One region of the Streptomyces sp. NPDC058579 genome, then DNA from elsewhere that is predicted to be linked to it. Evidence: riboswitches for the same ligand, from Rfam matches in the RefSeq annotation. Region 1 holds a riboswitch; each other region holds the start of a gene.
What was found. Region 1 has a riboswitch for cyclic di-AMP ahead of ACFWRO_RS08305 (M23 family metallopeptidase). Riboswitches for the same ligand answer to the same signal wherever they lie in the genome.
Positions count from the first base shown of each region.

Region 1 (7,500 bases):
GGCGATGAACTCGCCGCCGACCGTGGCCGCGAGGCCCACCCGGTCCACGAAGTCGTGGTGGGTGAAGCGGTGCACGTCCTTGGCGGAGAGCCGGGGGTAGGGCGCGAAGAAGCGGTAGTACTTCGACTCGTCGGAGACCTGCTCGTAGAAGCTGACCAGCCGGTCGGCGTCGTCGGCGGTGATGGGCCTGATGCGCGCGGTGCCGCCGTCGCGGAGGACGACGTCCGCTTCCCAGTGGTCGGGGTACTCGTGTTCCGCTTGCTCCGGCCGTTCCGACGCGCTCTGCATGGGCCAAGCGTACGGCCGGGGTACGACACGGGCACCGGTCGCGCGGCACGTGTGCGCCATGCAAGGTAAGGAGGACCGAACGGCCCCCCGGCGGGGGCCGAAGGTCGGCGACGAGCACCCCGCGACCCGTGAGAGACTGGTCTAGACAACCCGCTTGAGACTTGAAGGGCAACACCATGGCTGAGCGCCGCGTCAACGTCGGTTGGGCCGAGGGCCTGCACGCCCGCCCCGCCTCCATCTTCGTCCGTGCCGCCACGGCCTCCGGCGTCCCCGTGACGATCGCCAAGGCCGATGGCAACCCGGTGAACGCCGCGTCGATGCTCGCGGTGCTCGGTCTGGGTGCGCAGGGCGGCGAGGAGATCGTGCTCGCTTCGGACTCCGAAGGCGCCGAGGCCGCGCTCGACCGTCTGGCGAAGCTGGTTGCCGAGGGTCTCGAGGAGCTCCCCGAGACCGTCTGACGGATCTCCGGCCGGACGGACGTCCGGGCCGAATTCGCGGGAAGCCGCACACGCCGAAATGACGGCGGGTGCGGCTTCTTTCTTTTCCTGATTCCGGGCCGCTCCGCGTCGCGATTCCAGCATTCCGGGCAGCACGAAGAAAGCCCCCGAGAATTCCCGCTCTTTGTATACGGCCCGCTCGTTAATTCCGGCCGCTCGCGGTGTTGACGACATGTTGCGAAGTCCTCACACGCCCGCGCGGCGGACGGTCGGGGCGCTTCAGCCGGTGCAGCAGCAGAGAGCGCTCGGCGTGCAGCGCGGTCAGGGCGCGGGCCCGTTCGGCGTCGCCGCGCGCCACCGCGTCCACGATCGCCCCGTGCTCCGCCCACGCCTCGACCGGCTGGGCGGGGGCCTCGACCGCGTACATCCAGGCGATCTTGTGCCGCAGCTGGGTGAGCAGGGCGGTGAGCGCCGGGCTGCCCGAGGCCTGCGCCAGGGTCTCGTGGAACCAGCCGCCGAGCGAGCGCAGATCGTCCCCCTGTCCGCGCCTGGCCCGCTCCTGCCCCAGTCTGACCAGGCCGCGCAGCACCTTGAGGTGCGCGTCGGTACGGCGCTGCGCGGCCCGGGCGGCGCCGAGCGGTTCAAGCAGCGAGCGCATGTCCAGGAGGTCGGCCGCCTCCTGCTCGGTGGGCTCGGCCACCTGCGCGCCCGCGTGCCGGCGGGTGATCACGAAGCCCTCGGACTCCAGGGTGCGCAGCGCCTCGCGGACCGGGACGCGGGAGACTCCGTATCGGCGGGCCAGCTGCTCCTCGGTCAGCCGGCCGCCGCGCTCGAAGACGCCGGTGACGATGTCGTCCCGGATCGCCGTGCACACCGAGTGCGCGGGAATGCGCATGATCGACCTCCGCCTTAATACGCGCGAAACCGGTTGTCCGGTGACTCTATTGCAGCGGGGCGGCATTTCCGACGGGTCCTCGTTAACCATGGATATCTTTTGGTCAGCGATGGGTCAGCGAAAAGCCCCGGCTCAGTACGAGCCGGGGCTTTTCTGACGTGCGCGGCCGGTCGGTCAGACGTTCACGCCGCGGGCGCGGAGGTACGCGACCGGGTTGATGTCGGAGCCGTACTCGGCGGTGGTGCGGGCCTCGAAGTGGAGGTGCGGGCCGGTCGAGTTGCCGGTCGACCCCGAGATCCCTATCTGCCGGCCCGGAGTGACGGACTGGCCGACGGAGACACTGATGGCCGAGAGGTGCCCGTACTGGGTGTACGTGCCGTCGTTCATCCGGATGACGATGTTGTTGCCGTACGCGCCGCCCCAGCCGGCCTCGACGACGGTGCCGGAGCCGACGGAGACGACCTTGGTGCCGTAGGCGGCGTGGAAGTCGACGCCGGAGTGGCTGCCGGAGGACCAGAGGGAGCCGCCGGCCTGGTAGCCGGTGGAGACGTACGAGCCGGCCACGGGGGACTGGAAGGAGTTCAGGCGCTTGCGCTCGGCCTCGCGGGCGGCGCGCTCCTTGGCGGCGCGGACCTCCTTGGCGCGGGCCTCCGCCTTGCGCTTGGCCTCCGCCTTGGCGCGGGCCTCGGCGACGCGCTTCGCCTCGGCCTCGGCGGCCTCGCGCTCCTGCGCGGCGGCCTGGGCGTCGATCTTGTCGGCGAGGGCGTTGTCGGCGACGACGACCTGGGTCAGGCCGGTGTCCTCCAGGGAGGGGGCGTCCGTGTCGACGGCGAGCGCCGGGGAGGCGAGGGTGCCGATGACGCCGGCGGTGGCGAGGGTCGCGACGCCGGCGACGCCCGCGCTGCGGCGCGCCAGACGGCTCGGACCACGATGCTTCCCGGTGGCACGGGTGAACGCCATGTAGTGGCTGATCCTTTCCTTCCTTCTCGCCTACCGGGTTAGCTGACGGGTTCGGAGCAGGAAGGTCTCCTACGGGCCCCTCCGCACGGATGCGAAGGCGTCCGATTCACCCCAGGGACTTCGTGTGGGTCCCCGGCTCCCCAGGCTCGCGCCTGACGGGGACTCGGCGATGACTGTCCGATGCCGCGGGTGCGGCGGGTGCAACTGGCGAACAGCCGGACCGACGCTATGCGGATCGTCTTTCAATCACCAAACAGACACGCCTGTTTGTAAGACATGCCACAGGGCATACAACCACGCTATACATCAATACGGACAAAGCGGAGGACCCTGACGTAACGTGACGTCAGGGTCCTCCGGACACTCCGCCGCAGCAGCGGCGCGGCTCAATCAGCCGGTGACGACGGTGACTTCGCCGATGCCGAGGGCCCGCACCGGCTCCTCGATCTCGGCCGCGTCACCCACGAGCACGGTGACGAGCCGGTCCACCGGGAAGGCGTTGACGACGGCCGCCGTCGCCTCGACCGTGCCGGTCTCGACCAGGCGCGCGTACAACTGCGCCTGGAAGTCGTCCGGGAGGTGCTGCTCGACCTGGTCGGCGAGCGTCGCCGCGACGGAGGCGGCGGTCTCGTACTTGAGCGGCGCCACGCCCACCAGGTTCTGCACGGCCACGTCGCGCTCGGCGTCCGTCAGACCCTCGGCCGCGAGGGTGCGCAGCACCTTCCACAGGTCGTCAAGTGCCGGGCCGGTGTTGGGGGTGTCCACGGAGCCGCTGATGGCGAGCATCGAGGCACCGTTGCCCGCGCCGTCGGAGCGCAGGACCTGACCGAAGGCCCGGACACCGTAGGTGTAGCCCTTCTCCTCGCGCAGGACGCGGTCCAGGCGGGAGGTGAGCGTGCCGCCGAGGCAGTACGTGCCGAGGACCTGGGCGGGCCAGACGCGGTCGTGCCGGTCGGCGCCCACGCGGCCGATCAGCAACTGGGTCTGGACGGCGCCCGGCCGGTCGACGATGACCACACGGCCGGCGTCGTCGGCCGTGATCGGAGGCATGGGCCGGGACTCCGCGCTGTTCCCCGTCCAGGCGCCCAGCGACTCGGCGAGGACCTTGTCCAGGTCCACGTCGGTCAGGTCGCCGACGACCACGGCGGTCGCCGTGGACGGCCGGAGGTGGGTCTGGAAGAAGGCGCGGACGGCGGCGGCGTCGATGGCCGCCACCGTCTCCTCGGTGCCCTGGCGCGGCCGGGACATGCGGGACTCGGCCGGGAAGAGCTCCTTGGAGAGCTGCTTGGCCGCCCGGCGGGCCGGGTTGGCCGTCTCGTGCGGAATCTCGTCGAGACGGTTGCGCACCAGACGCTCGACCTCGGTCTCGAGGAACGCCGGCGCGATCAGAGCCTCGGAGACCAGCCCGAGCGCCTTGGGCAGCCGGGAGACGGGAACCTCCAGGGAGACCCGTACGCCCGGGTGGTCCGCGTGCGCGTCGAGCGTGGCGCCGCAGCGCTCCAGCTCGGCGGCGAACTCCTCGGCGGTGTGCTGGTCGGTGCCCTCGGTGAGGGCACGGGCCATGATCGTGGCGACACCGTCGAGACCGGCGGGCTCGGCCTCCAGCGGGGCGTCGAAGAAGATCTCGACGGCCACGACCTGCTGACCGGGACGGTGACAGCGCAGCACCGTCAGGCCGTTGTCCAGCGCCCCGCGGTCCGGGGCGGGAAAGGCCCAGGGCCTGGCCGAGCCCGGCTCGGGCTGCGGGTGGAACGTCATGCTCGTCAAAGACGCGGCAGCGTCGGTCACTGGTCCGCTCCCTCTTCCTCGTCGCTGTCGCCCTGCTCGGCGTCGCTCTGTTCGGTACCGACGGGCTCGTAGACCAGCACCGCGCGGTTGTCCGGCCGCAGCCGGGCCGCGGCGACCTCGCGCACCTCGTCGGCCGTGACGTCCAGGACCCGGTTGACCGCGGTCAGCGCCAGCTGCGGGTCGCCGAACAGGACCGCGAAGCGGCACAGTTCGTCGGCGCGTCCTGCGACCGTGCCGAGCCGGTCCAGCCACTCGCGCTCCAACTGGGCCTGGGCGCGCTCCATCTCCTCGGGCGTCGGGCCCTCGGCGGCGAACCGGGCCAGCTCCTCGTCGACGGCCGTCTCGATCTCGGGCACCTCGACGCCACCGGAGGTCTTGACGTCCAGCCAGCCCAGCGATGGCGCGCCGGCCAGCCGCAGCAGGCCGAAGCCGGCGGCCACGGCCGTACGGTCGCGGCGCACGAGGCGGTTGTGGAGCCGGGACGACTCGCCCCCGCCGAGCACGGTCAGGGCGAGGTCGGCGGCGTCGCACGCGCGCGTGCCGTCGTGCGGGAGGCGGTAGGCGGCCATCAGCGCGCGGGCCGGGACCTCCTCCTCGACGACCTCGCGCAGCTGCTCCCCGATGGTGTCGGGCAGCGCGCCGTCGCGCGGGGGCAGCTTGCCGTCGTGGGACGGGATGGAGCCGAAGTACTTCTCGACCCAGGCCAGCGTCTGCGCCGGGTCGATGTCGCCGACGACCGACAGGACCACGTTGTTCGGCGCGTAGTACGTACGGAAGAAGGCCCGCGCGTCCTCCAGCGTCGCCGCGTCCAGGTCGGCCATGGAGCCGATCGGCGTGTGGTGGTAGGGGTGGCCGTCGGGGTAGGCGAGGGCGGTCAGCTTCTCGAAGGCCGTGCCGTAGGGCACGTTGTCGTACCGCTGGCGGCGCTCGTTCTTGACGACGTCCCGCTGGTTCTCCATGGACTCGTCGTCCAGGGCGGCGAGCAGGGAGCCCATGCGGTCCGCCTCCAGCCAGAGCGCGAGCTCCAGCTGGTGCGTGGGCATGGTCTCGAAGTAGTTGGTGCGCTCGAAGCTCGTCGTGCCGTTGAGCGAGCCACCCGCGCCCTGCACCAGCTCGAAGTGGCCGTTGCCGTGGACCTGCTTCGAGCCCTGGAACATCAGGTGCTCGAAGAGGTGGGCGAGGCCGGTGCGGCCGGCGACCTCGTGGCGGGAGCCGACGTCGTACCAGAGGCACACCGCGGCGACCGGGGTCAGGTGGTCCTCGGAGAGCACCACACGCAAGCCGTTGGCCAGCCGGTGCTCGGTCGCTGTCAGGCCGCCTGAGCCGGCCTCTGCCGTGGCCGTGTGACCCATGGGCATGTACGTCCCTTCGATCGCGATATGGAAAAGTCCTCCCACCCTATGCAAGCGCACTGACACCTCGCGAAGTTCCCACAGGTTCCCGGCGTCCCTCTTCCGGGTCGCGGGGCGTCACGGACGGCTCACGAACCGCTCATACCCGGGTCGCGGTCGGCGTTGTCGGTGGGACGGTCCACAATGGTCCGCGTCAGATCAACCTTGTTGGTGAAGGAGCCGCAGCCGCGATGGCCCGCCGCAGCACGAAGACACCGCCGCCGGACGACGCGTTCGAGGAGAGGATCCTCGACATCGACGTCGTCGACGAGATGCAGGGCTCCTTCCTCGAGTACGCGTACTCGGTGATCTATTCCCGCGCGCTGCCGGACGCCCGCGACGGCATGAAGCCGGTGCAGCGCCGCATCGTGTACCAGATGAACGAGATGGGGCTCCGCCCCGACCGCGGCTATGTGAAGTGCGCCCGCGTCGTCGGCGAGGTCATGGGCAAACTGCACCCGCACGGCGACGCGTCGATCTACGACGCGATGGTGCGCATGGCCCAGCCCTTCTCCATGCGCCTCCCGCTCGTCGACGGCCACGGCAACTTCGGCTCGCTCGGCAACGACGACCCGCCGGCCGCCATGCGGTACACCGAGTCGAAGATGGCCGCCGCCGCGCTGATGATGACGGAGTCCATCGACGAGGACACCGTCGACTTCACCCCGAACTACGACGGCCAGGAGCGGGAGCCGGTCACGCTGCCGGCCGCGTATCCGAACCTGCTGGTCAACGGCGCCTCGGGCATCGCGGTCGGCATGGCGACGAACATGCCCCCGCACAACCTGGGCGAGGTCATCGCGGCCGCCCGGCACCTGATCCGCCACCCGAACGCGGACCTCGAGGCGCTCATGCGCTTCGTGCCGGGACCCGACCTGCCCACCGGCGGCCGGATCGTCGGCCTCTCCGGCATCAAGGACGCCTACGAGAACGGCCGCGGCACGTTCAAGATCCGCGCCACCGCGACCGTGGAGGACGTGACCCCCCGGCGCAAGGGCATCGTCGTCACCGAGCTGCCCTTCACGGTCGGCCCGGAGAAGGTCATCTCCAAGATCAAGGACCTGGTCGGCTCCAAGAAGCTCCAGGGCATCGCCGACGTCAAGGACCTCACCGACCGCAGCCACGGCCTGCGCCTGGTCATCGAGGTCAAGAACGGCTTCGTGCCGGAAGCGGTCCTGGAGCAGCTCTACAAGCTGACGCCGATGGAGGAGTCCTTCGGCATCAACAACGTGGCGCTGGTCGACGGCCAGCCGCTCACGCTCGGCCTCAAGGAGCTCCTCGAGGTCTATCTCGACCACCGCTTCGACGTGGTGCGCCGGCGCTCCGAGTTCCGCCGGACGAAGAAGCGCGACCGGCTGCACCTGGTCGAGGGCCTGCTCGTCGCGCTGCTCGACATCGACGAGGTCATCCGCCTCATCCGCTCCAGCGAGAACTCGGCGCAGGCGAAGGAGCGGCTGATCGAGCGCTTCTCGCTGAGCGAGGTCCAGACGCAGTACATCCTGGACACCCCGCTGCGCCGGCTCACCAAGTTCGACCGGATCGAGCTGGAGACCGAGCGCGACCGGCTCAACGGCGAGATCGACGAGCTGACCGGGATCCTGGATTCCGACAGCGAGCTGCGCAAGCTGGTCTCGGCGGAACTGGCGGCGGTGGCCAAGAAGTTCGGCACCGACCGGCGGACGGTCCTGCTGGAGTCGGCGGGCGCTGCGGTCACCGCCGTGTCCCTGGAGGTCGCGGACGA
Region 1 covers NZ_JBHXPI010000004.1:291,172-298,671, forward strand. The annotation lists gene ACFWRO_RS08290 (GNAT family N-acetyltransferase) at 1-288, opposite strand, end outside; gene ACFWRO_RS08295 (HPr family phosphocarrier protein) at 465-746, shown strand; gene ACFWRO_RS08300 (GntR family transcriptional regulator) at 928-1,620, opposite strand; gene ACFWRO_RS08305 (M23 family metallopeptidase) at 1,795-2,580, opposite strand; cyclic di-AMP (ydaO/yuaA leader) riboswitch at 2,593-2,759, opposite strand; gene ACFWRO_RS08310 (M16 family metallopeptidase) at 2,971-4,338, opposite strand; gene ACFWRO_RS08315 (M16 family metallopeptidase) at 4,365-5,720, opposite strand; gene ACFWRO_RS08320 (DNA topoisomerase (ATP-hydrolyzing) subunit A) at 5,951-7,500, shown strand, end outside.

Region 2 (7,500 bases), on a different contig from region 1:
AACGACAACGAACGCTCCTACGCGCCCACGATCGGCGGTCTCGCCGACCACCTGGCCGCCCTTCGGACCACGGACGACTACGAGCGGGTGCTCGCCTGGGGCAAGGACGTCCTCCAGCACACCCCCGTGATCGGCCGCCCTCTCTACGGCTCGCTGCACGGCGCCAAGAAGGGGTTCAAGGACACGTTCGCCCCGCAGGGGCTCTTCGAGGACCTGGGGCTGAAGTACGTCGGACCCGTCGACGGTCACGACCTCGCGGCCGTCGAGTCGGCCCTGCGCCGGGCCCAGCGTTTCCACGGGCCGGTCCTGGTGCACTGCCTCACCGAGAAGGGCCGCGGCTACCGCCCCGCCCTGGAGGACGAGGCGGACCGCTTCCACGCCGTCGGCGCCATGGACCCGGTCACCTGCGAACCGCTCGCCCCCTCGGCCGGACCCTCCTGGACCTCCGTCTTCGGTGACGCCATCGCCGAGATCGGGGCCGAGCGGCCGGACGTCGTCGCGCTCACCGCGGCCATGCTCCACCCCGTCGGCCTCACGAAGTTCGCCGAACGCTTCCCCGACCGGGTCTGGGACGTCGGCATCGCCGAGCAGCACGCCGTCGTCTCCGCCGCCGGCCTGGCCACCGGCGGACTCCACCCGGTCGTCGCCGTCTACGCGACCTTCCTCAACCGCGCCTTCGACCAGCTGCTCATGGACGTCGCCCTACACAGGTGCGGCGTCACCTTCGTCCTGGACCGGGCCGGCGTCACCGGCACCGACGGCCCCTCGCACAACGGCATGTGGGACCTCTCCGTCCTCCAGGTCGTGCCCGGTATCCGGATCGCCGCCCCGCGCGACGCCGACCAGCTCCGCGCCCAGCTGCGCGAGGCCGTCGCCGTCGACGACGCCCCGACCGTGCTGCGCTTCCCCAAGGAGACCGTCGGCCCGCCGGTCCCGGCCGTCGGCCGGATCGGCTCGATGGACGTCCTCCTCAGGGACGAGGACCCCGAGGTGCTGCTCGTCGCCGTCGGGGTGATGGCCGAGGTCTGCCTCCAGGCCGCCGACCTCCTGGCCGGACGGGGCGTCCGCTGCACCGTGCTTGACCCCCGCTGGGTCACACCCGTCGACGAGGCCCTCGCTCCGCTCGCCGAACGGCACCGCCTGGTCGCCGTCGTCGAGGACGGTATCCGCACCGGCGGAGTCGGCGCCGCCGTCGGCCGGGCCCTGCGCGACGCGGGCATCGACGTCCCGCTGAGGACCTTCGGGATCCCCGAACAGTTCCTCGCCCACGCCAAGCGCGGCGAGGTCCTCGCCGACCTCGGCCTCACCCCGGTGGAGCTCGCCGGGAACATCAGCGCCGCACTGACCCGGAAGAAGGGGCGATGAGCAAGGAGTTCGACCTCTCGGCACTGCTCGCCGAACGCGGCGCGGAGCGCTACGAGCTGCACGGCCGGTACCTCAACCACCAGCTCCCGCGCATGCTGCACACGATCGGCTTCGACAAGGTCTACGAACGGGCCGAGGGCGCCCACTTCTGGGACGCCGACGGCGAGGACTACCTCGACATGCTGGCCGGCTTCGGCGTCATGGGCCTCGGCCGGCACCACCCCGTCGTCCGCCAAGCCCTCCACGACGTCCTGGACGCCCAGCTCGCCGACCTCACCCGCTTCGACTGCCAGCCGCTGCCGGGCCTGCTCGCCGAGAAGCTGCTCGCCCACAGCCCGCACCTCGACCGGGTCTTCTTCGGCAACAGCGGTACGGAAGCGGTGGAGACCGCCCTCAAGTTCGCCCGGTACGCCACCGGGAAGCCCAGGATCCTCTACTGCGCGCACGCCTTCCACGGCCTGACCACCGGCTCCCTCTCGGTGAACGGGGAGAAGGGCTTCCGGGACGGCTTCACCCCGCTGCTGCCCGACACGGCGATCGCCCTCGGCGACCTCGACGCCCTGGAGCGGGAGCTGCGCAAGGGCGACGTGGCCGGCTTCGTGGTCGAGCCGATCCAGGGCAAGGGGGTGCACGAGGCCCCGCCCGGCTTTCTGCGCGCCGCTCAGGAGCTGCTGCACCGGCACGGGGCCGTGCTGATCGCCGACGAGGTGCAGACCGGGCTCGGCAGGACCGGGGACTTCTACGCGTACCAGCACGAGGAGGGCGTCGAGCCCGATCTGCTCTGTGTCGCCAAGGCCCTCTCCGGCGGGTACGTGCCCGTCGGCGCGACGCTCGGCAAGGACTGGATCTTCAAGAAGGTCTACTCGTCCATGGACCGCGTCCTCGTCCACTCCGCCAGCTTCGGCTCGAACGCCCAGGCCATGGCCGCCGGGCTCGCCGTGCTCGCGGTGATGGAGAACGAGGGGACGGTGGCGCACGCGCGCCGGATCGGCGAGCTGCTCTCCTCGCGTCTGAAGGAGCTCGTGCCGCGCTACGAGCTGCTGCACGAGATCCGCGGGCGCGGGCTGATGATCGGGATCGAGTTCGGCCGGCCCTCGTCGATCGGCCTGCGCAGCCGGTGGACGATGCTGCAGGCCGCCCGGAAGGGTCTCTTCGCGCAGATGGTCGTCGTACCGCTGCTCCAGCGCCACCGGATCCTGACCCAGGTGTCGGGGGACCATCTGGAGGTGATCAAGCTGATCCCGCCGCTGGTCATCGACGAGGCGGACGTGGACCGCTTCGTGACCGCGTTCACGGCGGTCATGGACGACGCCCACGGCGGCGGCGGGCTGATGTGGGACTTCGGGAAGACGCTGGTCAAGCAGGCGGTCGCGCAGCGCTGACGGTCGGCTGGCCCTGCTTCTCGACTCTTGCCGAGTCTCTTTGCCTCTGGGGCAAGAAATTTGCCTCAGAGGAAAAAAACTGGCGGAATGGAGGCATGGAGCACCTCCCCGGAGAGCCGTCCCCGGACCCAGCCGCAGCGGAGGCGACCGCCGTCCTGCCGGACGTCGCGCCGCAGCTGCGAGGACTGCGCCGGCGCCGCGGGCTGACCCTGGAGGCCGCCGCGCAGCGGGCCGGGCTCTCCCCGGCCCATCTCTCCCGACTCGAGACGGGCCACCGCCAGCCCTCGCTCCCGATGCTGCTGGCCCTGGCCCGTATCTACGGTACGACGGTCTCCGCGCTCCTGGGCGAGGTTCCGGCCGAGCGTGATCCGATCGTCCGGGCCGGCCGGTCCGAGCCCGTCGAGGCCGACGGCTGGACCTACCGCCAGGCCGGGGGGCCGGGCCGCGCCCTGCAGGCGCTCCGCGTCCACGTGCCGTACGCCACCCGGGCCGACATCGTGCGCGTCCATCCCGGCGAGGAGTGGCTGTACGTCCTCGACGGCCAGGTGCGCCTCGCGCTCGGCGACGCCGTCCATGTCCTGGACCCCGGGGACAGCGCGCACTTCGACTCGCTCACCCCGCACCGGATCGGCGCCGCCGGGCGCGGCGGGGCCGAGCTGCTCTTCGTCCACACGCTGATGCAGAGCCCCGCCGCCGAGCTGTGCCTCGGCGACGGCGCGCCGCACCTGCGCTGAGCCCTTCGAAGGCCTGATATGGAAAGGACCGATATGTCCGAGAAGTTCAAGCCGGTCACCGGCGAGGAGCGCGAGAACGGCAAGTTCCCCAAGGGGCTGGTCCTCCGGCTCTTCGCGTACCTCGTGGCCGGGCACCTCTTCGCCGGGTTCCTCTATCTGCTGTTCGCCCTGGGCGCGCAGAACCAGTGACACGCGGCAGGTGCGGTCACGCCTCGACGACGAGCCGCTCGCGCAGCCGCGCACGGGTCTCCGGGCTGAGCTTCAGGCCGTCGGTGAGGTAGTTCTCGGCCGTCCCCCAGGTCTGCTCCATCGTCTCGAACGCGGCCCGCAGGTACTCCACCCGCGCGTCGAACAGCGGGCTGATCAGCTCCATCACCTCGGGCGCCATCGCGTCCGAGGCGGAGGAGGCGCGGCGCACCTTGTAGCGGCGGTGCGGGTCGTTCGACTTCACGTAGTCGGCCTCGATCGCCTCGCGCTCGACGCCCACCGCGAGCAGCGAGATGGCGATCGAGAGGCCGGCCCGGTCCTTGCCGGCCGCGCAGTGCATGAGCGCCGGGACGCTGTCCTCGGCGAGCGCGTGCAGGATGCGGCTGTGCTCCGCCGTCCGCTCGACGATCATCTGCCGGTACGAATCGGACATTCGGGTCGCCGCCTTGCCGTCCCCGAGGATCTCGCGGAGCTGCTCCAGCTCGCCGGAGCGGACGAGCTTCCAGAACTCCTTGCCGTCGGCCGGGTCGTTGAGCGGTATGTTCACATTCCGTACACCGGGCAGGTCGACGTCCGGGCCCTCGATCTTGACGTCGGCCTGATTGCGGAAGTCGAAGATCGTGTGCAGCCCGAGGGTGGAGAGGAACGCCGCGTCCTCCTCGGTGGCGTGGGCCAGGTGGCCGCTGCGGAAGAGGCGTCCGAAGCGCACCGCACCACCGTCCACGGTCGGCAGTCCGCCCACATCGCGGAAGTTGCGTACCCCGGTGAGCTCGGGTTCGGTCGACGGGACCTGGGGCAGCTGCTGCGTCACGAGTGCTCCTGAAGGTAGACGGATCGCGATCGGTTCCTGATCGATTCCTGGGGCAATCATCCCGGGTGTCGAGGGCTGTGCGCACCCCTGGGTAAGGGAATGGGCGTTCTGTCCGAATTAAACCCTTCGGTATAACGCGCCCTGGTTGCAGGGGAGATGGGATTCGGGGCGTGAGCAGCGTCTCAAAGGTGACGGACCGTGCCTGATCGTCCGGACCAATTCCCTGGCCGGAAAAGGAAATCGATCCTCCGTCATCCACGGAGGGTGACCGGAATTCGGTACGAATATCACGCCGCTGAATGCGCGTGGAATCGGGCGGCTTGTTCGGCTCGACCCCGCTCGTCTAGCGTCACGCTCAATCCGGTCGGACCGCCGAATCCTGCCACCGCCCGGAATCGAATCCGCACCCATCCACGTACGGCAGGAGCGGGGGACCCAGGTAAGTACGCCGCACCGGTCTGACCGGACGGCTTGGGGTTAAGCCGCGTGAGAACGCGGCCGGACATCTCCAGTCCGAACCCGACAGCTCACCTCGCAGGCGACGGAGAGGAATTCGCCATGCCCGCGAAGGGTAAGCATCGCCGTCCCAAGGTCAACCCGATCACGCGCGGATTCGTCGCCGCCGGCACCGGTGGCGCAGTCGTCGCCCTCCCGCTGCTCGGCGCGACCGGAGCCCACGCCGCCGAGAAGGCCGCTCCGACCGTGACGCCCGAGAAGGCCGTCACCGCCGTCGCCGTCACTCCCGCGAAGGCCCCGGCCGCTCCGGCCGCCGCCCCCGCGGCGAAGCCGAAGACGTACTCCGTCGTCCGCGGCGACTACCTGTCGAAGATCGCCGCCGAGCACGACCTCAACGGTGGCTGGCAGAAGCTCTACGCCGACAACCGCCAGGTCGTCGGCGAGAACCCGTCGCTGATCCTGCCCGGCATGAAGCTCACCCTCGGCGCCAAGTCGACGGCCGCCCCGAAGGCCGCGGCCCCCAAGGCTGCCCCGAAGGCCGCGCCCAAGGCCGCCCCGAAGGCCGAGAAGAAGTCCTCGTCCTCCGACACGAGCGAGTCGCGCGCCTCCCGCTCCTCCGAGCGCACCGCGGCCACCTCCACCCAGGACTCCGCCCCCGCGCAGGCCTCCTCCTCCGGCTGGGTCGCTCCGGTCGGCGGTGGCATCTCCACCCCGTACCGTGCCTCCGGCTCGATGTGGTCCTCCGGCTACCACACCGGTGTCGACTTCATCGCCTCCTCCGGCACCTCGGTGAAGGCCGTCGGCGCGGGCACCGTCCACTCGGCCGGCTGGAGCGGCTCGTACGGCAACGAGGTCGTCATCCAGCACGCCGACGGCACGTACTCCCAGTACGCCCACCTCTCCTCGCTCTCCGTCTCGGCCGGCCAGACCGTCACGGGCGGCCAGCAGATTGGCCTCTCCGGCTCGACCGGCAACTCCAGCGGCCCGCACCTGCACTTCGAGATCCGCACCGGCCCGAGCTACGGCTCGGACATCGACCCGCTGGCGTACCTGCGCCAGCACGGCGTCGGCATCTGACGCCTCCGCGTCACCCGCGTCATCCGCAGCACCCCACAGGGGCCCGGCACTTCGGTGTGCCGGGCCCCTGCGGCGTATTCCGGCTTTGTGGAATCTTGACCGGTGGCGTATCTCACCCGGCGTCAACCCCTCCTTACGGTCGCGTAGGTCACATGTGTAAGGGAAAGATGAACTCCCGTGGCAGACGATTCGAGATCAAGAGACATGAAGGCATTCGGGTCGTACGCGGCGATCGGGGACAGCTTCACCGAGGGCGTGGGAGATCCCGGGCCGGACGGGCAGTACGTCGGCTGGGCGGACCGTTTCGCGGTACTTCTCGCCGACCAATTGCCGGAGCACGACGCGTTCCGTTACGCCAATCTGGCCGTCCGAGGCCGGCTCCTCGACCAGATCGTCGCGGAGCAGGTTCCGAGGGCCAGGGAACTCGCCCCCGACCTGGTGAGTTTCTGCGCGGGCGGCAACGACATCATCCGGCCCGGCACCGACCCGGACGACGTCGCCGAGCGCTTCGAGCGCGCCGTCGCCGACCTGACGTCGGCCGTCGGCACGGTGATGGTGACGACCGGCTTCGACACCCGCGACGTACCCGTGCTGCGGCACCTGCGCGGCAAGATCGCGACGTACACCGCCCACGTCCGGTCCATCGCGGACCGCTACGACTGCCCGGTCCTCGACCTGTGGTCGCTCAAGTCCGTTCAGGACAGGCGGGCCTGGGACGGCGACCGGCTGCACCTCTCGCCGGAGGGGCACACCCGGGTCGCGCTGCGCGCCGCCCAGGTCCTCGGCATGGAGGTGCCGGCCGACCCGGACCAGGCCTGGCCGCCGCTGCCGCCGAGGGGGACCCTGGAGGTCCGCCGCGACGACATCCACTGGGCCAGGGAGTACCTCGTCCCGTGGATCGGGCGGCGGCTGCGGGGCGAGAGCTCGGGCGACGACGTCGCGGCCAAGCGGCCCGACCTCATGCCGCTCGGCGACCTCATGCCTCTCTGAGCAGTCTGTCGGGCGCGGCCGGAGCCGGAGCCGGGATCCGCTCCAGGACCCCGCCGGCGAACACGTCGTACAGCGGCAGCGTCTCCAGGTGGACGTAGCCGATGTGGCAGTCGCAGACGGCGAGCGGGCAGGCGCGCGGGCGCAGGGCGGCACGGTACGAGCCGTCGTACAGGTTGCCGAGCTCGGCCTTGACGAAGTGGCAGCGGCGCACGGTCCCTTCGCCGTCCACGGAGATCACCGACTCGCCGGTCCGGCAGGGCAGCCCGGCGGAGCGGTGCGGACGGCGGCTGTACGGGAAGAGGGGATCGAGGGCCGTCCAGCCCTCGGCCTCCTCGTCGGTGTACGTGTGGCCCTCCGCCGCGTTCACCCAGAGGTAGACCTCGGGCGGGAGGTCCGCGCGCAGCCGCAGAGCGTGCTCCCGGTGCTCGGGCAGGCCGACGACCCCGACGCTGAACCGGGTGCCCCTGGCCGCCAGCTC
Region 2 covers NZ_JBHXPI010000002.1:412,512-420,011, forward strand. The annotation lists gene dxs (1-deoxy-D-xylulose-5-phosphate synthase) at 1-1,365, shown strand, start outside; gene ACFWRO_RS04745 (aspartate aminotransferase family protein) at 1,362-2,747, shown strand; gene ACFWRO_RS04750 (helix-turn-helix domain-containing protein) at 2,843-3,481, shown strand; gene ACFWRO_RS04755 (DUF6126 family protein) at 3,515-3,670, shown strand; gene ACFWRO_RS04760 (tyrosine-protein phosphatase) at 3,687-4,499, opposite strand; cyclic di-AMP (ydaO/yuaA leader) riboswitch at 4,894-5,053, shown strand; gene ACFWRO_RS04765 (peptidoglycan DD-metalloendopeptidase family protein) at 5,058-6,032, shown strand; gene ACFWRO_RS04770 (SGNH/GDSL hydrolase family protein) at 6,210-7,022, shown strand; gene ACFWRO_RS04775 (STM4011 family radical SAM protein) at 7,009-7,500, opposite strand, start outside.
Region 2: another riboswitch for cyclic di-AMP. It lies ahead of ACFWRO_RS04765 (peptidoglycan DD-metalloendopeptidase family protein); the one in region 1 lies ahead of ACFWRO_RS08305 (M23 family metallopeptidase).

Region 3 (7,500 bases), on a different contig from region 1:
TGGTGTACCCGGTCCCGGACCCGGCCTTCCCCTTCCTCGGCGTCCACCTCACCCGGGGCGTCGACGGCGGCGTCCACGTCGGGCCGAACGCGGTGCCGGCGCTGGCCCGGGAGGGGTACGACTGGTCGGTCGTCCGGCCCGGCGACCTGGCGGGCACGCTGGCGTGGCCCGGGGCGTGGCAGATCGCCCGGGAGCACTGGCGGTACGGAGCGGGCGAGCTGCGCCGCTCGCTGTCGAAGCGTGCCTTCACGGAGGCGGTGCGCAGGCTGCTCCCGTCCGTGGAGGAAACGGATCTGCGCCGGGCTCCGGCGGGGGTGCGTGCACAGGCGGTGCTCCGCGACGGGACGCTCGTGGACGACTTCCTGATCCGTGAGGCGCACCGGACGGTGCACGTCCTGAACGCGCCGTCACCGGCGGCGACGGCGTCGCTGCCGATCGGCCGCGAGGTGGCTCGGAGGGCCTTGGCCCTGCTGTAGCCGGCCGCACCGAGTCGGCTGGGTCGGCCCACTGCCAGTCGGCCACCCCAGTCGGCCACCCCACGGAGGTGCGGTTTCGGGACCGTAGAATTGGTCGCATTGTGTCTGAGTCCCGTGAAACCGCCGCCCACCCCCAGCCCCGCCCGGAGCCCGTCTTCCAGCGGGGCAGCCAGAGGTTCGCCCCCGGGGAAGGACCGCTGCCCGATCCCGCCGGTTCGCACCACGAGCGGCGGATCCGCAGCTTCCAGCCGCGCCGCAGCCGCGTCACCACGGGGCAGGCGGAGGCGATGCTCAAGCGCTGGCCCGACTGGGGTCTCGACATCGACGGCAAGCGGGTCCTCGACCTGAACGACATGTTCGGCGGCCTGCCCGTGGTCCTGGAGATCGGCTTCGGCATGGGCGAGGCCACGGCCCAGATGGCCGCCGCCGACCCCGGCACCGGCATCCTCGCCGTGGACGTCCACACCCCCGGCCAGGGCAACCTCCTCGGTCTCGCCGACCGGGGCGGCCTCGAGAACGTCCGGGTCGCCAACGGCGACGCGATCATCCTGCTCCGCGAGATGCTCACCGCCGACGCCCTCGACGGCTGCCGCGTCTACTTCCCTGACCCCTGGCCGAAGAAGCGCCACCACAAGCGGCGGCTGATCCAGCCCGAGTTCCTCACGCTGCTCGCGACCCGGATGAAGCCCGGCGCCGTGCTGCACTGCGCCACGGACTGGGAGGAGTACGCCGAGCAGATGCTCGAAGTCCTCTCCGCCCACCCCGACTTCGAGAACACCCGGCCCGAGGGCGGCTACGCACCCCGCCCGGACTTCCGCCCCCTCACCCGCTTCGAGGGACAGGGCCTGGACAAGGGGCATCTCGTGCACGACCTGCTTTTCCACAGGAAGTAGCTCAGCGGGAGTTTCGGGTTTGACTCTGCTTTTCCACAGGAAGCGGCAGTTGTCGGAGAACTCCGTCGCAGGTGTCAGTACTCCTCGTTAGGGTCGATCACGTGTCGAACCATGTTCCCGTCCCCACTCGGGACACCGAGGAGCCGGCCTTCACGGCCGTTCCGGACCGCGCGCAGTGGCGCTACAGGCCTCGTCGCGCCTTCTGGCGCAGCAAGGTGGTCCGGGCCGTCGCCGTGATCACCGTGCTCGCGCTCTGCGCGCTCGTGATCCTCGCGATCGTCCGGGAACAGACCGGCACCGAGGGCTTCCTCGTCGGCCTCGGCCTCGCGGTCCTGCCCGTACCGCTGTTGATGGCCGCCTTCCGCTGGCTGGACCGGGTCGAGCCGGGCCCGTGGAAGAACCTGATCTTCGCCTTCGCATGGGGCGCGTGCGCCGCGACGCTCGTCGCGATCCTCGCCAACTCCTTCGCGGTCCGCTGGATCGCGACCGCCACCGCCGACCCCGCCTCCGCCGAGTCCTGGGGCGCCACGGTCGTCGCCCCGGTCGTGGAGGAGAGCGCCAAGGCCGCGGCGATCCTGCTGATCTTCCTCTTCCGCCGACGGCACTTCACCGGCCTCGTCGACGGGGTGGTGGTCGCGGGCTTCACCGCCACCGGCTTCGCCTTCACCGAGAACATCCTCTATCTCGGCAACGCCTTCGGCGAGGACCAGGACCTCGGCTCCGGCGGCCTCGGCTCGATGACCGCGGGCACCTTCTTCGTACGGATCGTGATGTCGCCGTTCGCGCATCCGCTCTTCACGGTCTTCACCGGCCTCGGCTTCGCCTTCGCCGCCCTGGCCACCTCCCGGCGGAAGTTCCTGCGGACCCGCCGGGTCCTGCTGCCGCTCGCCGGGCTGCTCCTCGCCATGCTCATGCACGCCCTGTGGAACGGCTCCGCGATGATCCTCGGGCCGCTGGGCTTCATCCTCGTCTACGGCATGTTCATGGTGCCCGCCTTCGGCCTGCTGACCTGGCTCGCGATATGGAGCAGGCAGCGCGAGCTGCGCACGATATCCGGGCAGCTTCCGGCGTACGCGGCGGCAGGCTGGCTCTCACCGGCCGAGCCGCTCGCGCTCTCCTCGATGCGGGCCCGCTCGGTCGCCCGCGACTTCGCCCGCCGTACGTACGGCGGGCCGGCCGCGACGGCCGTCGGCGAGTACGAGGCGTTCGCGACGACCCTCGCCTTCCTGCGCCACCGCGCCCAGCGCGGCGCACAGGTCCCCGACTTCACGGCGCGCGAGCAGGAGCTGCTCCACCACCTCTGGCAGCGCAAGCCGGTCGCCTCACCCGCGCTCACCTACGCGGCGCGGGCGACGGGCCGGGTGTGGGCGCCGCCGCAGTACCTGGACTACGGCGGCTACAACCCGTACCAGAGCTAGGAGAGCCGCCTAGGCGGCTGACGCCTCCGTCAGGAGCGTGAGGTCCGCCTCGGTCAGGTGGAGGTCGGCCACCGCCACCAGGGCCGGGAGCTGTTCGACCGTGCGGGCCGAGGCGATCGGGGCGACGACGGTCGGGCGGGAGGCGAGCCAGGCCAGGGCGACGGTGGCGAGCTCCGCGCCGTGCGCCTCGGCCACGGTGTCGAGCGCGGCGAGGATCCGCCGGCCCCGCTCGGTCTTCGCGTGCTCGGCGGCGCCCTCGGCGCGGACGCTGTCGACGGTCTTCCCGGCGCGGTACTTGCCCGTGAGGAAGCCGGACGCCAGCGCGAAGTACGGGACGGCGGCGAGCCCGGCCCGCTCGGTGGTGGCCAGGAGCTCACCCTCGTACGTGTCGCGCGAGAGCAGGTTGTAGTGCGGCTGCAGGGCGACGTAGCGGGCGAGGCCCTCGGTCTCTGCGAAGTCGAGGGAGGCCTGGAGCCGCTCGGGCGAGATGTTGGAGGCGGCGACGGCCCGCACCTTGCCCTCCCTCACCAGCTGGTCGAGGGCTGTGACGATCTCCTCGACCGGGACGGTCGGGTCGTCGAAGTGCGAGTAGTACAGGTCGATGTGGTCGGTCCCGAGCCGGCGCAGCGACTCCTCGACCGCGCCCTTGATCGTGGTCGCGGCGAGGCCCTTGTACCGGGGGTGCGCGCCGACCTTCGTGGCGATGACGACCTCGGAGCGATTGCCGCGGGAGGCCAGCCACTTGCCGATGACCGTCTCGGACTCTCCGCCCTGGTTGCCCTCGGCCCACGCGGAGTACATGTCGGCGGTGTCGACGAAGTTGCCGCCCGCGGCGGTGTAGGCGTCCAGGACCGCGAAGGACTGTTCCTCGCTGGAGGACCAGCCGAAGACGTTGCCGCCGAGCGCGAGGGGGAAGACGTTCAGGTCGGAAGTGCCCAGAGGGCGCAGTGAGGTCATGGGACGGTACAACGACCGCCCCCGGTACGGGTATTCCGGCAGCCCTGACGTGGGGGGGGTGCCGCCAGGACTGCCGGAGTCGTAAGGCCTCGGGAGGGGTCCTTGGACGTCCCTAGACCGAGAGGCCCTTGCTTCCGAGCCAGGCCGCCGGGTCGATGCCCGCGCCGCCCGGGGTGTGGACCTCCAGGTGGAGGTGCGGGCCGGTCACGTTGCCGGTCGCGCCCACGCGCCCGATCGTGTCGCCGGTGCCCACGGTCTGGCCGACGCTCGCCGTCATCGAGGACAGGTGCGCGTACCAGACCTCCGTACCGTCCTCGAGCTCCAGGACGATCCGGTAGCCGTACGAGCCCGACCAGCCGGCCGACTTGATGGTGCCGCCGTGCACGGCCTTGACCGGCGTGCCGGTGGGCGCCGCGAAGTCGAGGCCCGTGTGCTGGCCGGAGGACCACATGGAGCCGGACTGGCCGTACGTGGAGGTGATCGTGTACGAGGACGTGGGCAGCGAGTAGCTCGCGGCGAGCTTCGCCAGGCGCTCCGCCTCGGCCTTCGCCGCCGCTTCCTCCTCGGCCTTCTTCTTCGCCGCGGCCGCTTCCTTCTCGGCCTTGTCCGCCTTGGCCGCGGCCTCGACGGCGGCCTTCTCGGCGGCGGCCTTCTCCGCCGCGGCCTTCTCGGCGGCGTCGGCGGAGGCCTGCTGCTGCTCGGCCTGCTGCAGGATGCGGGCGCGCAGCGCCTCACCGGCGTCGGCGGTCGAGGCGGAGGCGGACTGGCCGCTTCCGGCCTTCTCGACGCCGTCGGCCGGCAGGGCGAGGGTGGCCGTGAGCGGCTGGGGGTTGGTCGTACCGGAGTCCGAACCGCCCGCGCCGTCGCCGCCGTCGGAGATGAGCTCGCCGACACCGGGCAGCTCGGAGGCGTCCGGCAGGTTCAGGTCGGGCAGCGATATCGAGACCGGGGGCTTCTCCTTGGCGGTCGCCATGCCGCCCGCGCCGACGGCCGCGATGACGCCGACGCCGAGGACGGTGGAGGAACGGGCGAAGCCGGAGCGCTGCTTCACGACGCGGTGGCGGCCACCCGAACGGGCCTGCTGGCGCAGGGAGTCCTCGGTCGGGTTCCACTCCCCCAACGTCGTCGCGTTGTCGTCCGTCCCGGCGGCACCACGGGCACCGAACGCGTTGAACCCGTCAGAAAGACCGTCGGGGGCAGGGCTGTTGGACGCCACGGAGGCGTGCTCCTTTCCTTCCTTCTCGCCTACCGGGTTAGCTGACGGGTTCGGAGCAGGAAGGTCTCCTACGGGCGGTTCCGCACGAGTGCGAAGGTGCCCGATTCACCCCAAGTAGTGGTTCCCCGGTTCCCTTTCAGGATTCGGCGCACGCGCGCGGTGCCGTCTCTTACGACGGCTGGGACGACCGCGCTGCGTTATCGAACGTTAATAGACACGAGGGCCGGATTCCAAGCTGTTCCTGTTGATCATTCCCAAGATTGAGCTGGTACAGCCCGATTTGAGCCCGCTTCAGTACGGAGTCTTGCCGCCACCCCGAATCTGATGGTTCGTCAATTGTTATCGGAGCGGTACGCCTCCACTACGCAAGGTCACGGCGTACGTCAGGGGTGCGTCAGGGCGTACGTCACGGCACCACGGGCATCGTCCGGCGCCGCTCCGGCTGCCCCGCTCCCGGCCGGCTCACGGCGAGCAGCGCCATGTCGTCGGTGGAGCCCCCGCCCGTGTACCGGCGGACGTCGTCGACGAGCGCGTCGAGCAGCTCCTCCGGCCCGGGGAAGATCCTCCCGGCGAGCCGCTCGGCCGGTTCGTAGAAGGCCCCCGAGGCATCGCGCGCCTCGGAGAGCCCGTCGGTGTAGAGGAGCAGCGTGGCGCCGGGCGGGTACGGGGCCTCGTCGGCCCGGTCCGGCCAGACGGCCAGCTCGCCCATGCCGAGCGGCAGCGCGGGCTCGGTCGGCTCCAGGTGGGTCAGGCCCCCGTCCGCGTACAGCAGCAGCGGCTCGGGGTGGCCCCGGTTCACGACCCGTACCCGCCCGTTCCCGCGCGGGATCTCAGCAAGGACGGCCGTGGTGAACCCCTCGAAGGCGTCGAGTCCGGAGCGGCGGGTCCCCTCGCGAGCCAGCGCCCGTTCAAGGCGCTGGGCGACCCCCTCGAGGGAGGCCTCCTGCTCGGCCGCCTCGCGGAAGGCGCCGATCACGACGGCGACCGCCTCGACCGCGTCGAGCCCCTTGCCGCGCACGTCCCCGACCACGAGGCGGACCCCGAACGGCGTGTCCTGAACGGCAAAGAGGTCCCCGCCGATGAACGCGTCCGCCTGCGCGGCCTCGTAGCGGGCGGCGACCTGGAGCCCGCCGATCCGCTCGGCGGGCGTCGGCAGCACGGCCTTCTGCGCGGTCTCCGCGATCACCCGCGCCGAGGCGAGCCGCTCGCCGCTGCGCCGCACGACCCGGTTGATCAGCAGGGCGAGGGCGGAGACGGTGACGACGGTCAGCGTCTCGGTGAGGGCGGGGATGTCGTTGGCGGTGCCGTTGTAGAGGTGCAGCCCGATGCCGGCGAGGACGGCGGCGATGCCGGTGAGCAGCGTCGTCAGCATGGAGAAGAAGGGGGCGGCGATGAGCGGGGCGGCGGAGAACATCGGGGAGGCCGTGTACGCGGCGGGGGTGGCCAGGTCGAAGACGATCCCGCCGAGGATCACCAGCGGCGGCAGGGCCCGGATGAAGCGCCGGGCCCGCTCGGCCCGCCGGCGCGGGGCGCGCGGGGAGAGGCCGTTGCGCGAGCCGTTCCCCAGTCCCTGGGCCCGCCCGTTCAGCGGCGGTCGTGTCGGCCCCTTCGCCCGCCCGTTCGCCTGTCGTTTCGCCCGCCCGTGCCCCCGGTCCGGCCCTCGTTCCCGCCCCTGCCCCTGGCCCTGCCCCACCTGTGGTCTCCTGCCCGGTCCGTACACGGCACGGCGACGGACGGTACCGCGCCCTCCCCAGGGTGGCGGGAGCCGCGCCGCTCTGCGACCCCCGCTCGGCCATGTGGGGGATGCGGGGCAGGGGGACACGAGGCAGGGGGACACGACGAAGGCCCGGATCCAGTGACTGGATCCGGGCCTTCGTTGCTACTGAGTAGCGGGGACAGGATTTGAACCTGCGACCTCTGGGTTATGAGCCCAGCGAGCTACCGAGCTGCTCCACCCCGCGTCGGTGAATATGACCTTACGGCATGGTGAGCCGATCCCCTAATCCGTTTCCCGGCCGCCCTCTCAGCAGCCGCAGTCCTCGCCGTCGACCGGGGCGGTGAGCGGGTCCGCGTCCTTCTTCTCGGGGCCTTCCCACGTCTCGTACGGGAAGCCTTCGCGGACCCAGTACTCGAAGCCGCCGAGCATCTCCTTCACCTGGTATCCCAGCTGGGCGAGGGCGAGCGCGGCGCGGGTGGCGCCGTTGCAGCCGGGGCCCCAGCAGTACGTGACCACGGGGACGGACTTGTCGAGCAGCTGCTCGGCCTGCTCGGCGATGAGCGCGGTCGGCAGGTGGATCGCGCCGGGGACGTGGCCCTGGTCCCAGGACGCGGTCGAGCGGGAGTCGAGGACCACGAAGCCGAGGTCGCCGCCGGCGGCGACGGCGCTCGCGACGTCGGAGACGTCGGCGTGGAAGGCGAGGCTGGCGGAGAAGTACGCGGCCGCGGCCTGGGGAGAGGCGGGCGGGGTACGAAGTACGGCGTTGACCTGCGCGGTTGTCGTCATGCATGAAAATCTACGGTCGAAGATCACGGCGCTGAAG
Region 3 covers NZ_JBHXPI010000001.1:635,119-642,618, reverse strand. The annotation lists gene lhgO (L-2-hydroxyglutarate oxidase) at 1-476, shown strand, start outside; gene trmB (tRNA (guanosine(46)-N7)-methyltransferase TrmB) at 578-1,369, shown strand; gene ACFWRO_RS03045 (PrsW family intramembrane metalloprotease) at 1,471-2,787, shown strand; gene ACFWRO_RS03040 (aldo/keto reductase) at 2,797-3,744, opposite strand; gene ACFWRO_RS03035 (M23 family metallopeptidase) at 3,857-4,960, opposite strand; cyclic di-AMP (ydaO/yuaA leader) riboswitch at 4,972-5,119, opposite strand; gene ACFWRO_RS03030 (PP2C family protein-serine/threonine phosphatase) at 5,367-6,527, opposite strand; tRNA gene ACFWRO_RS03025 (tRNA-Met) at 6,848-6,921, opposite strand; gene ACFWRO_RS03020 (rhodanese-like domain-containing protein) at 6,984-7,463, opposite strand.
Region 3: another riboswitch for cyclic di-AMP. It lies ahead of ACFWRO_RS03035 (M23 family metallopeptidase); the one in region 1 lies ahead of ACFWRO_RS08305 (M23 family metallopeptidase).